One region of the Clostridium sp. CM039 genome, then DNA from elsewhere that is predicted to be linked to it. Evidence: riboswitches for the same ligand, from Rfam matches in the RefSeq annotation. Region 1 holds a riboswitch; the other holds the start of a gene.
The links. Region 1 has a riboswitch for S-adenosylmethionine ahead of ACWJJ2_RS11135 (O-acetylhomoserine aminocarboxypropyltransferase/cysteine synthase family protein). Riboswitches for the same ligand answer to the same signal wherever they lie in the genome.
Positions count from the first base shown of each region.

Region 2: another riboswitch for S-adenosylmethionine. It lies ahead of ACWJJ2_RS15460 (methionine ABC transporter ATP-binding protein); the one in region 1 lies ahead of ACWJJ2_RS11135 (O-acetylhomoserine aminocarboxypropyltransferase/cysteine synthase family protein).

Region 1 is NZ_CM143649.1:2,345,192-2,349,626, forward strand. Features, by position in the region: gene ACWJJ2_RS11125 (PadR family transcriptional regulator) at 8-337, shown strand; gene ACWJJ2_RS11130 (permease prefix domain 1-containing protein) at 339-1,307, shown strand; SAM riboswitch class I at 1,382-1,492, shown strand; SAM riboswitch class I at 1,626-1,737, shown strand; gene ACWJJ2_RS11135 (O-acetylhomoserine aminocarboxypropyltransferase/cysteine synthase family protein) at 1,850-3,136, shown strand; gene ACWJJ2_RS11140 (homoserine dehydrogenase) at 3,252-4,435, shown strand, end outside.
Region 2 is NZ_CM143649.1:3,286,847-3,291,281, forward strand. Features, by position in the region: gene ACWJJ2_RS15455 (transglycosylase domain-containing protein) at 1-1,216, opposite strand, end outside; SAM riboswitch class I at 1,760-1,878, shown strand; SAM riboswitch class I at 1,972-2,075, shown strand; gene ACWJJ2_RS15460 (methionine ABC transporter ATP-binding protein) at 2,193-3,200, shown strand; gene ACWJJ2_RS15465 (methionine ABC transporter permease) at 3,190-3,834, shown strand; gene ACWJJ2_RS15470 (MetQ/NlpA family ABC transporter substrate-binding protein) at 3,885-4,435, shown strand, end outside.

The DNA.
Region 1 (4,435 bases):
ATATAATTTGATAAGCAGCGATGTAATTCGAGGATATAATGATACGATTATTCTTTTTATGCTTCAAGATGGCGAATCCTACGGGTATGAAATATCAAAAAACATCAGAAAATTATCAGAGGAGAAGTATGTTATGAAAGAGACCACACTCTATTCAGCATTCAACCGTCTTGAGAAGAATGGATATATCGAATCTTTCTATAAAGACGAAACCTTTGGTAAAAGACGCACATATTATAAAATCACCCCCGTAGGTTTAACCTACTATAAAGAAAAATGTGAAGAATGGAGCTTAACAAAAGAAGTTATTAATAAATTTATTAAGGAGAGGGATTAGAATGGAAACTATAAAAAATTATTTAGATAATATGTTTAAAGTCCTACCAAGAACAAATCAGACGGTCAAATTAAAAAATGATTTATTATGGAATATGGAAGAAAAATATAACGAGAATAAGAATGATGGAAAATCAGAAAATGAGGCCATTGGTATTGTAATTTCAGAATTTGGCAATATTGACGAATTAATTGATGAACTTGGCATCGAACATATGAAAAAGGGTGCGATACTTAAAACCATTACACAAGAAGAGGCCGATAACTTTATGACTACAAAAAAAGAATCTGGCTTATTGATGGGTATAGGTGTTTTTTTATGTATTGTAGCAACAGCTATATTAATATTAATTACCACTCTCATAGATGGTGGCATTATCTGTAAAGGAATTTCAAAAGATTTCAGCGATATGTTTGGCATTATTGCACTATTCTTACTGTGTGTACCTGCTGTAGCTTTATTCATTTATTCCGGTATGAAGCTAGAAAAATACAAGTATCTAAAAAGCGGTTTTGATTTACCTCTTCATGTAAAAGTAATTGTAAATCAAAAAAATAATGCTTTTGCATCAACCCATATGATATCTGTAATAACAGGTGTGTGCATATGTGTCATATCACCAGTTGCACTTTTTGTATCATCTGCTTTTGGCGACAATGCATCTAGCTACGGAGTAGTTGTTTTACTTGTGATGATTGCTATTGCCGTTTTCCTCTTTATATATTTTGGAAATATTAAGCAGAGTTTTAGTATTCTTTTACAGATTGGTGACTTTTCAAAAGAAAAAACTGAAGATAATAAACTTATTGGTGCAGTTGCTGCTATCGTATGGCCATTAGCAATCTGTATCTTCCTTGTCAGTGGATTAGTTTTTAATCTATGGCACATTAATTGGATTATATTCCCTATCGTTGGCATTTTATTTGGTATGTTCAGTGCAGCATATAGTATTATAAAAGGGCATAATTAAAATAATTTTATCTTTAAAAAAAGTATTGACAATTGTTTTTATGAGTAATATACTAAATACTAATAACTGAATACAACTTATCCAGAGTGGCAGAGGAACTGGTCCGATGAAGCCCGACAACCAGCATTCTTATTCGAATGTAGTGGTGTCAATTCCTGCAGATTGTAAAATCTGAAAGATAAGGATGTTAGCAAATTTTATGATACAATTTTATTGTTTATTAAAGTTAACTATTGCTACTTTCCTTATAGGAAAGTAGCTTTTTTTCTTTCCCAAAAATCTAAATAAATAATGTACTAAATACTAACAACTAAATATAACTTATCCAGAGCGGCAGAGGGACTGGCCCGATGATGCCCGACAACCAGCATTTTTAAAAGAAGTGCAATGGTGTCAATTCCATCAGATTGTAAAATCTGAAAGATAAGGACGATAGCAAATTTTATGATACAATTTTATTGTTTATTAAAGTTAATCATGCTGCTTTCCTTATAGGAGAGCAGCTTTTTTTTAGAAAAATAATTATAAAAGGAGAAATTAATATGAGTGAGCGAAAATTAAGTTTTGAAACATTACAGGTACATGCAGGGCAGGTTCCAGACCCTACTACAGGCTCGAGAGCAGTCCCAATTTATCAAACATCATCTTTTGTTTTTAAAAATGCAGATCATGCAGCAAATTTATTTCAATTAAAAGAAGAAGGAAATATATATTCAAGAATAATGAACCCAACTACAGACGTTTTTGAAAAAAGAGTAGCCGCTCTCGAAGGCGGAGTAGCAGGACTTGCTACAGCTTCAGGAATAGCTGCAACATTCTATGCAATACTTAATGTAGCAAATTCAGGCGATGAAATAGTAGCTGCAAGCACTCTATATGGTGGTACTTATGAACTATTTAATGTTACTCTTAGAAAACTTGGAATTAACGTAACATTTGTTGATCCAGATGATCCTGAAAATTTTAGAAAAGCTATCTCGAATAAAACAAAAGCACTTTATGCTGAAACAATGGGAAACCCAAAAATAAATGTTCTAGATATAGAGGCAGTAGCGGATATTGCTCATGAAAATAAAATACCCCTTATTATTGACAATACCTTTGCAACTCCCTTCCTTTGCCGTCCAATTGAGTATGGTGCAGATGTAATTATTCATTCAGCAACAAAGTTCATTGGAGGACATGGAACTACTATTGGTGGAATTATAGTTGATGCTGGTAAATTTGATTGGGCAGCTAGCGGTAAATTCCCTGATTTTACAACTCCGGATAAAAGCTATAATGGAATAGTATATGCTAATTTAGGTGCTCCAGCATTTGCTTTAAAAGCTAGAGTTCAACTTTTAAGAAACACCGGTGCGACGCTTAGCCCTCAAAGTGCATTTTTATTTCTTCAAGGTTTGGAATCATTATCGTTAAGAGTTGAGAGACATGTAACAAACGCTAGGAAAGTTGTTGAATTTTTGAGTAAGCATCCAAATGTTTCATGGGTAAATTATCCTGAACTTGACGGGAGCAGATACAAAGATTTAGCTAAAAAATACCTACCAAAAGGAGCAGGATCAATATTCACTTTTGGAATAAAAGGTGGCCTTGAAGCTGGAAAAAAATTTATTAATAATGTAGAATTATTTTCGCTGCTTGCAAATGTTGCAGATGCAAAATCTCTAGTAATTCACCCCTCAAGTACAACTCATGCAGAGCTTAACGCAGAGGAGCAAAAATCTGCTGGAGTTACTTCAGATTTGATAAGACTTTCAATTGGCGTTGAGGGTATCGATGACATTATATACGATTTGACGCAAGCTCTAGAAAAATCAGTTCAATAAAAAGTCAATAATTCTTTGGCAGCTGGTTTCAAAATAAGGTCTTGTTCCTAACTATATTCCTCCATCACCTTAGATGACGGAGGAATAACTTTAAAGTTTAGAAAGGAAAACTATTATGAAAAAGGTAAAAATAGCGATTTTAGGTTTTGGAAATGTTGGGACGGGTGTATGGAAAATACTTCACGAAAATAGAAAAGAAATAATGAAACGTTCAAATTATGAAATAGAAGTTGCTAAAATACTTGTAAAAGATATAAATAAAAAAAGAGATATCAAAGCACCTAATGGCCTATTAACAGATAACATTGATGATATTATAAATGATGAAAGTATAAAAATTGTGGTTGAACTTATTGGTGGATGCGATAAATCTAAAGAGTATATGATACGCGCAATGAAATCTAAAAAACATATTGTAACTGCTAATAAATTAGTTATCGCGAACTGGGGCGAAGAGTTATTTAAAACAGCGGAGAAAGAAAACGTATTGTTTTATTATGAAGCAAGTGTGGCTGGTGGAATTCCAATAATACGCGAGATTAATGAGAGCCTTACAGCCAATAGGATTGATCAGATAATTGGAATTATAAATGGAACAACTAATTACATATTAAGCAAAATGACAATGGATGGGATTAGCTTTGATGAAGCACTAAAGGAGGCGCAAGAAAAGGGTTATGCTGAAGCAGACCCAACCTCTGATGTTGATGGCTTTGACGCTGTATATAAGCTTGCAATAATGTCTTCTCTAGCATTTGGAACTAAGGTAGATCATGATTGTATTTATAGAGAAGGAATAAGAAGTATTAGTGACATAGATATAGAATATGCTAAAAAACTTGGTTATTCAATAAAACTTTTAGCAATAGCTAAAGAAGTAAATAACAAATTAGAGCTAAGAGTACATCCAACCCTAATACCTTCGAGCCACCCAATGGCAAATGTAGCCGATGCATTTAATGCTATTATGATAAAAGGAAATGCAGTTGGAGAGTTAATGCTATATGGAAAAGGCGCTGGAGCTTTTCCAACTGGAAGTGCAGTTGTAGGTGATATAATATCCATATTAAGAAATAATGTAAATCCTTATGACTTATTAGACCTAAGTGACAAGACTGATTTTAAAGAAGTGAAAAAATCAGAAGAAAATGAATCAGAATTCTATATTAGACTTAATGTTAAAGATACAGTAGAAGTTTTAGGAGATACAGCGAAAATATTTGGGAAAAACAATGTCAGCATTATGTCCGTTACTGGAGATGTAAGGCACGATGATCATGGACCACTAGGATTTATTAC
Region 2 (4,435 bases), 940 kb from region 1:
TACCTCCAACTATAGCTACTACTTCTCCAGTATTATTATCTATAGTAACGCTTGCACCTTGCTTTTCATATAAATCTGTTTTGTTATTGGTGCTTGTATATTGAGCCAAATGACTATCTACTACACTTTGTAATTTTTCTTGTTTTGCAGTATCAATAGATGTATCTATTCTATATCCTCCACTAAGAAGTTGTTTTTCTTTAGACTCATATTCATCATTATACTTAGTGAAATAAGTGTTTCTATCATTATCATTACTAAAAGAATATTTAGAAACGAAACCATTTTGCTCCATTAACTTTAAGGTTGCATTGTGAACAGCATATTGAATATCATAGCTCATAGGTTCAGGTGCTGTACGAGGTTTAATATTTAATTTAATAACTTCTGCTTTTGCTGTATCAAAATCATTTTGTGAAATTTGTTCTAAGCTTAGCATTTTATCTAAGACTAAGTCTCTCCTCTTTATAACATTGTCAAGCTGAGTCACGGGGTTATAAACAGATGGATTATTAGGTATTGAAACAAGCATAGCTATTTGAGATAAATCTAAATCCTTATTATTCTTTTGAAAGTAAAATTGTGAAGCACTTTCAATACTATAGCATCCATTGCCGAAGTTTATATTATTTACATAAAACTCTAATATTTGATCTTTTGAATATCTTTCTTCTAATTTCTTTGCTATAACAGACTCTTCCAATTTTCTCGACAAGGTTACGTCAAATGTAAGGAATACATTTCTTGCAAGTTGTTGCGTTATTGTTGAACCACCTTGTACGATAGCTCCCTTGGATTTTATATATACCCAGACAGCTCTCCTTATACCTTTATAATCTATACCACCATGTTTATAAAATCTTTGGTCTTCTATTGAAGTGACAGCTTTACCTACATAGGGATTTAAGTCTGCTTCTTTTGTGTAATAATATGTATTGGTCTTAAATTCTTTTAATAGTTTACCATTAGTATCAAAAAATTGTGTTGGTTTTCGGGTATTAAAGGAGGTTTCGTTTATGGTTTGTGCTATATTGTTAGCATCTTTTATAGTTGCCTCTATTTTAGGCCCATATTTAATATAACCATATCCTAAAGTTATCGTAGCCGATACGAAAATTATTGCAGAAAATATCAATAAACCTTTAACGATTTTTTTCCAAAGTTTCTTTTTAACCGGTGCTATTTTTATGGGTTCTACATTTTGATTATCATCCATTAATATCTCCTCCTTTTTTTATTATACAAAAAATGTCCAGGGTTAGCCCTGGATGACCACGCTTCATACATACGTAAAGGGGGGGCTTACTTGGTCGCCATAAGTATTTTCCTGTTTTTAGTCCTATATTCAATTGTTATTACTGAATTCTAATACTAGGTCACATAAAAGAGACCTTATGGGTCTCTCTTATACTATTAAAAAAGTGCTTAGTTTATGTGTGTATAATACAATTATTTTACAATTTTGTCAATAACACTAAGTTATATGATGTGATTTCTATTGATGTTAATTATTTCTTATTGGCATTTCAAACATTAGCCATACAATGTATCCTCCTAGAACAATATAATTATTACAATATATTATAACATAAATAATGTAACATGAATATTTATGTTATATATAAAGTATGAACAAAATATATATTATGATGAAACATCATTAGACAGTTGTATGATGTTTGGAGAAGGTGTATATAAAAACTTCTTTACATAGCATTCATATAGTGATATTATAAATCTAATTTAATAAATAAGTTAATTCTCATCAAGAGAGATAGAGGGACTGGCCCGATGACATCTCGGCAACCATCAGACGTATTGTCTGAATAGGTGCTAAATCCTGCGTTAATTTCATTGTAAATTAGCGGAAGATGAGAGAGGTGTCTTTGTAATTTTATACCTCTTTCATCATTATATAATGATGAAAGAGGTTTTTGTTTTTTTGAATAGATGTAAATAAAATTTAATAGTGTCTTATCAAGAGAGGTGGAGGGACTGGCCCTATGAACCCCGACAACCAGTATCATATTATGATACATGGTGTTAATTCCTGCAGCATTGCTGCAAGATAAGAATAAGTTTGGAAGTAGTGCCCAAGTTTATTCTTGGGCTCTATTTTTTTAGAGTGATGTTTAAAGAAAGGATCAAAAGGTAAAGATGAATTATAAGAAATGAAAAGGAGAAGGGATATCATGATTAAAGTTCGAGGTGTAAGTAAAAGTTTTTCAGGGGTTAAAGTGTTAAATGATGTTTCATTTACAGTGGAGGAAGGTGATATTTATGGTGTTATTGGTCACAGTGGAGCTGGTAAATCCACTTTACTTAGATGCTTTAATGGGCTTGAAACCTATGATACAGGTACCATTAATATAATGGAAAAAGGGGTGAAACAGCTAAGTTTGAAAGAACTTCGCGAGTTTAGGAAAAATGTAGGCATAATATTTCAAAGTTTTAATCTTATTAACAGTAAAAATGTTTTTGAAAACATAGCATTTCCACTAGAAATATGGGGAAACGATAAAAATTTTATTAAAAAAAGAGTAGATAGCTTAATAGAGTTAGTAGGACTTAAGGATAAAGCAAACACCAATGTAAAACAACTTAGCGGAGGGCAGAAGCAAAGAGTTGGAATTGCAAGAGCGCTTTCACTTAATCCGAAAATATTACTTTGTGATGAAGCTACCTCTGCACTAGATCCTAAAACTACAAAATCTATATTAGAGCTTTTAAGGGCTATCAATAACAAATTTAATATAACAATTATTGTAGTTACCCATCAGATGGAAGTGGTAAAAGAAATTTGTAATAAATTTATTCTTTTAGAAGGAGGGGAAATTAAAAGCCATGGCATTACCGATGAACTATTTATTAGGCCAACAAAGGAAATGCAAACACTTATGGGAGAGGAAGAATTACTGCCTAGCACGGGATATAACATTAAAATATTTTTTACAAAGGAAATTACCCAGAGTTGCCTTATAACATCAATTGCCAGGGAGTTAAATATTGATTTTTCAATAGTATGGGGCAGGCTTGAAAAATTTAGGGATAACGTAATGGGAAGTCTCATAATAAATGCAAGTAAAGAGAATAAGAAGAAGATATTAAATTATTTAGATGAAAAATCTATAGAGTGGGAGCTCATTAATTATTCTGTGCAGCTTGAGAAGCACAAGGGAGAGAGTATAAATGCTATTTAAAGATATTTTATTACCTGCACTAAAAGAAACTATATATATGGTAACATTATCCACGATTTTTACAGTTATTTTAGGGTTTATTTCAGCAGTAGGATTAATTATAACTGGACCTATTGGCCTAAGGCCAAACACTTTAATCTATAAAATCTTAAATTTAGTAATAAATGTACTTAGGTCTTTTCCGTTTATTATACTAATGATATCTATATTCCCTTTAACTAAGCTTATAGTTGGAACAACAATAGGTACTAATGCAGCTATAGTTCCTCTAACGCTTGGTGCAGCACCTTTTGCTGCAAGAATAATAGAATCTGCACTTTTAGAAGTGGATTATGGAATTGTTGAAGCAGCTAAGTCATTTGGTGCAAAAACCTATCAAATTATATTTAAGGTTATGTTAAAAGAGGCAATGCCGTCTATAGTTCTTGGAGTTACGTTAACAATAATAAACATTATAGGTTACTCAGCTATGGCTGGGACAATTGGTGGAGGGGGACTTGGAGATGTAGCCGTAAAATATGGTTACTATAGATTTAAGTCAGATATCATGATATACACTGTAATTATATTAATTGCAGTTGTGCAAGTAATTCAAGCCTTAGGAAATATATTGTACAGAAAAATGATTAAATAAGTTTTGAATTATAAAAATATTAAAAGAAAAATAAGAGGAGGAAATTAAAAATGAAAAAAATATTAAGCATATTATTAACAATAGTTGTGATTTTTACACTGAGTGGATGTGGAGCAAAAAAAGAGGCGGATGTAACTGAGAAAAAAATCATTAAAGTAGGTGCGTCACCAGTGCCTCATAAAGAAATATTAGAGGCTATAAAGCCGATTCTCGCAAAAGAGGGATATACTCTCGAAATAGTAGAATTTACTGACTATGTAACACCAAACACTGCACTAGCCGAGGGACAATTAGATGCTAATTTCTTTCAACATATTCCTTATTTGCAATCCTTTAGTAAGGAAAAGGGAGTGGACCTAGACTATACTGTAAAGGTTCATCTTGAACCTATGGGTGTGTACTCTAATAAATATAAAAAGCTAAGTGATTTAAAAGATGGAGCTAAAATAGCCATTCCAAGTGATCCTACAAATGGAGCAAGAGCACTTAGAGTGCTTGAGAAGGAAGGGCTATTAAAACTAAAAAGTGGAGATCTTATTTCTAAACTTGATATTACTGAAAATAAAAAGAATTTTAAAATAACTGAATTAGACGCTCCTCA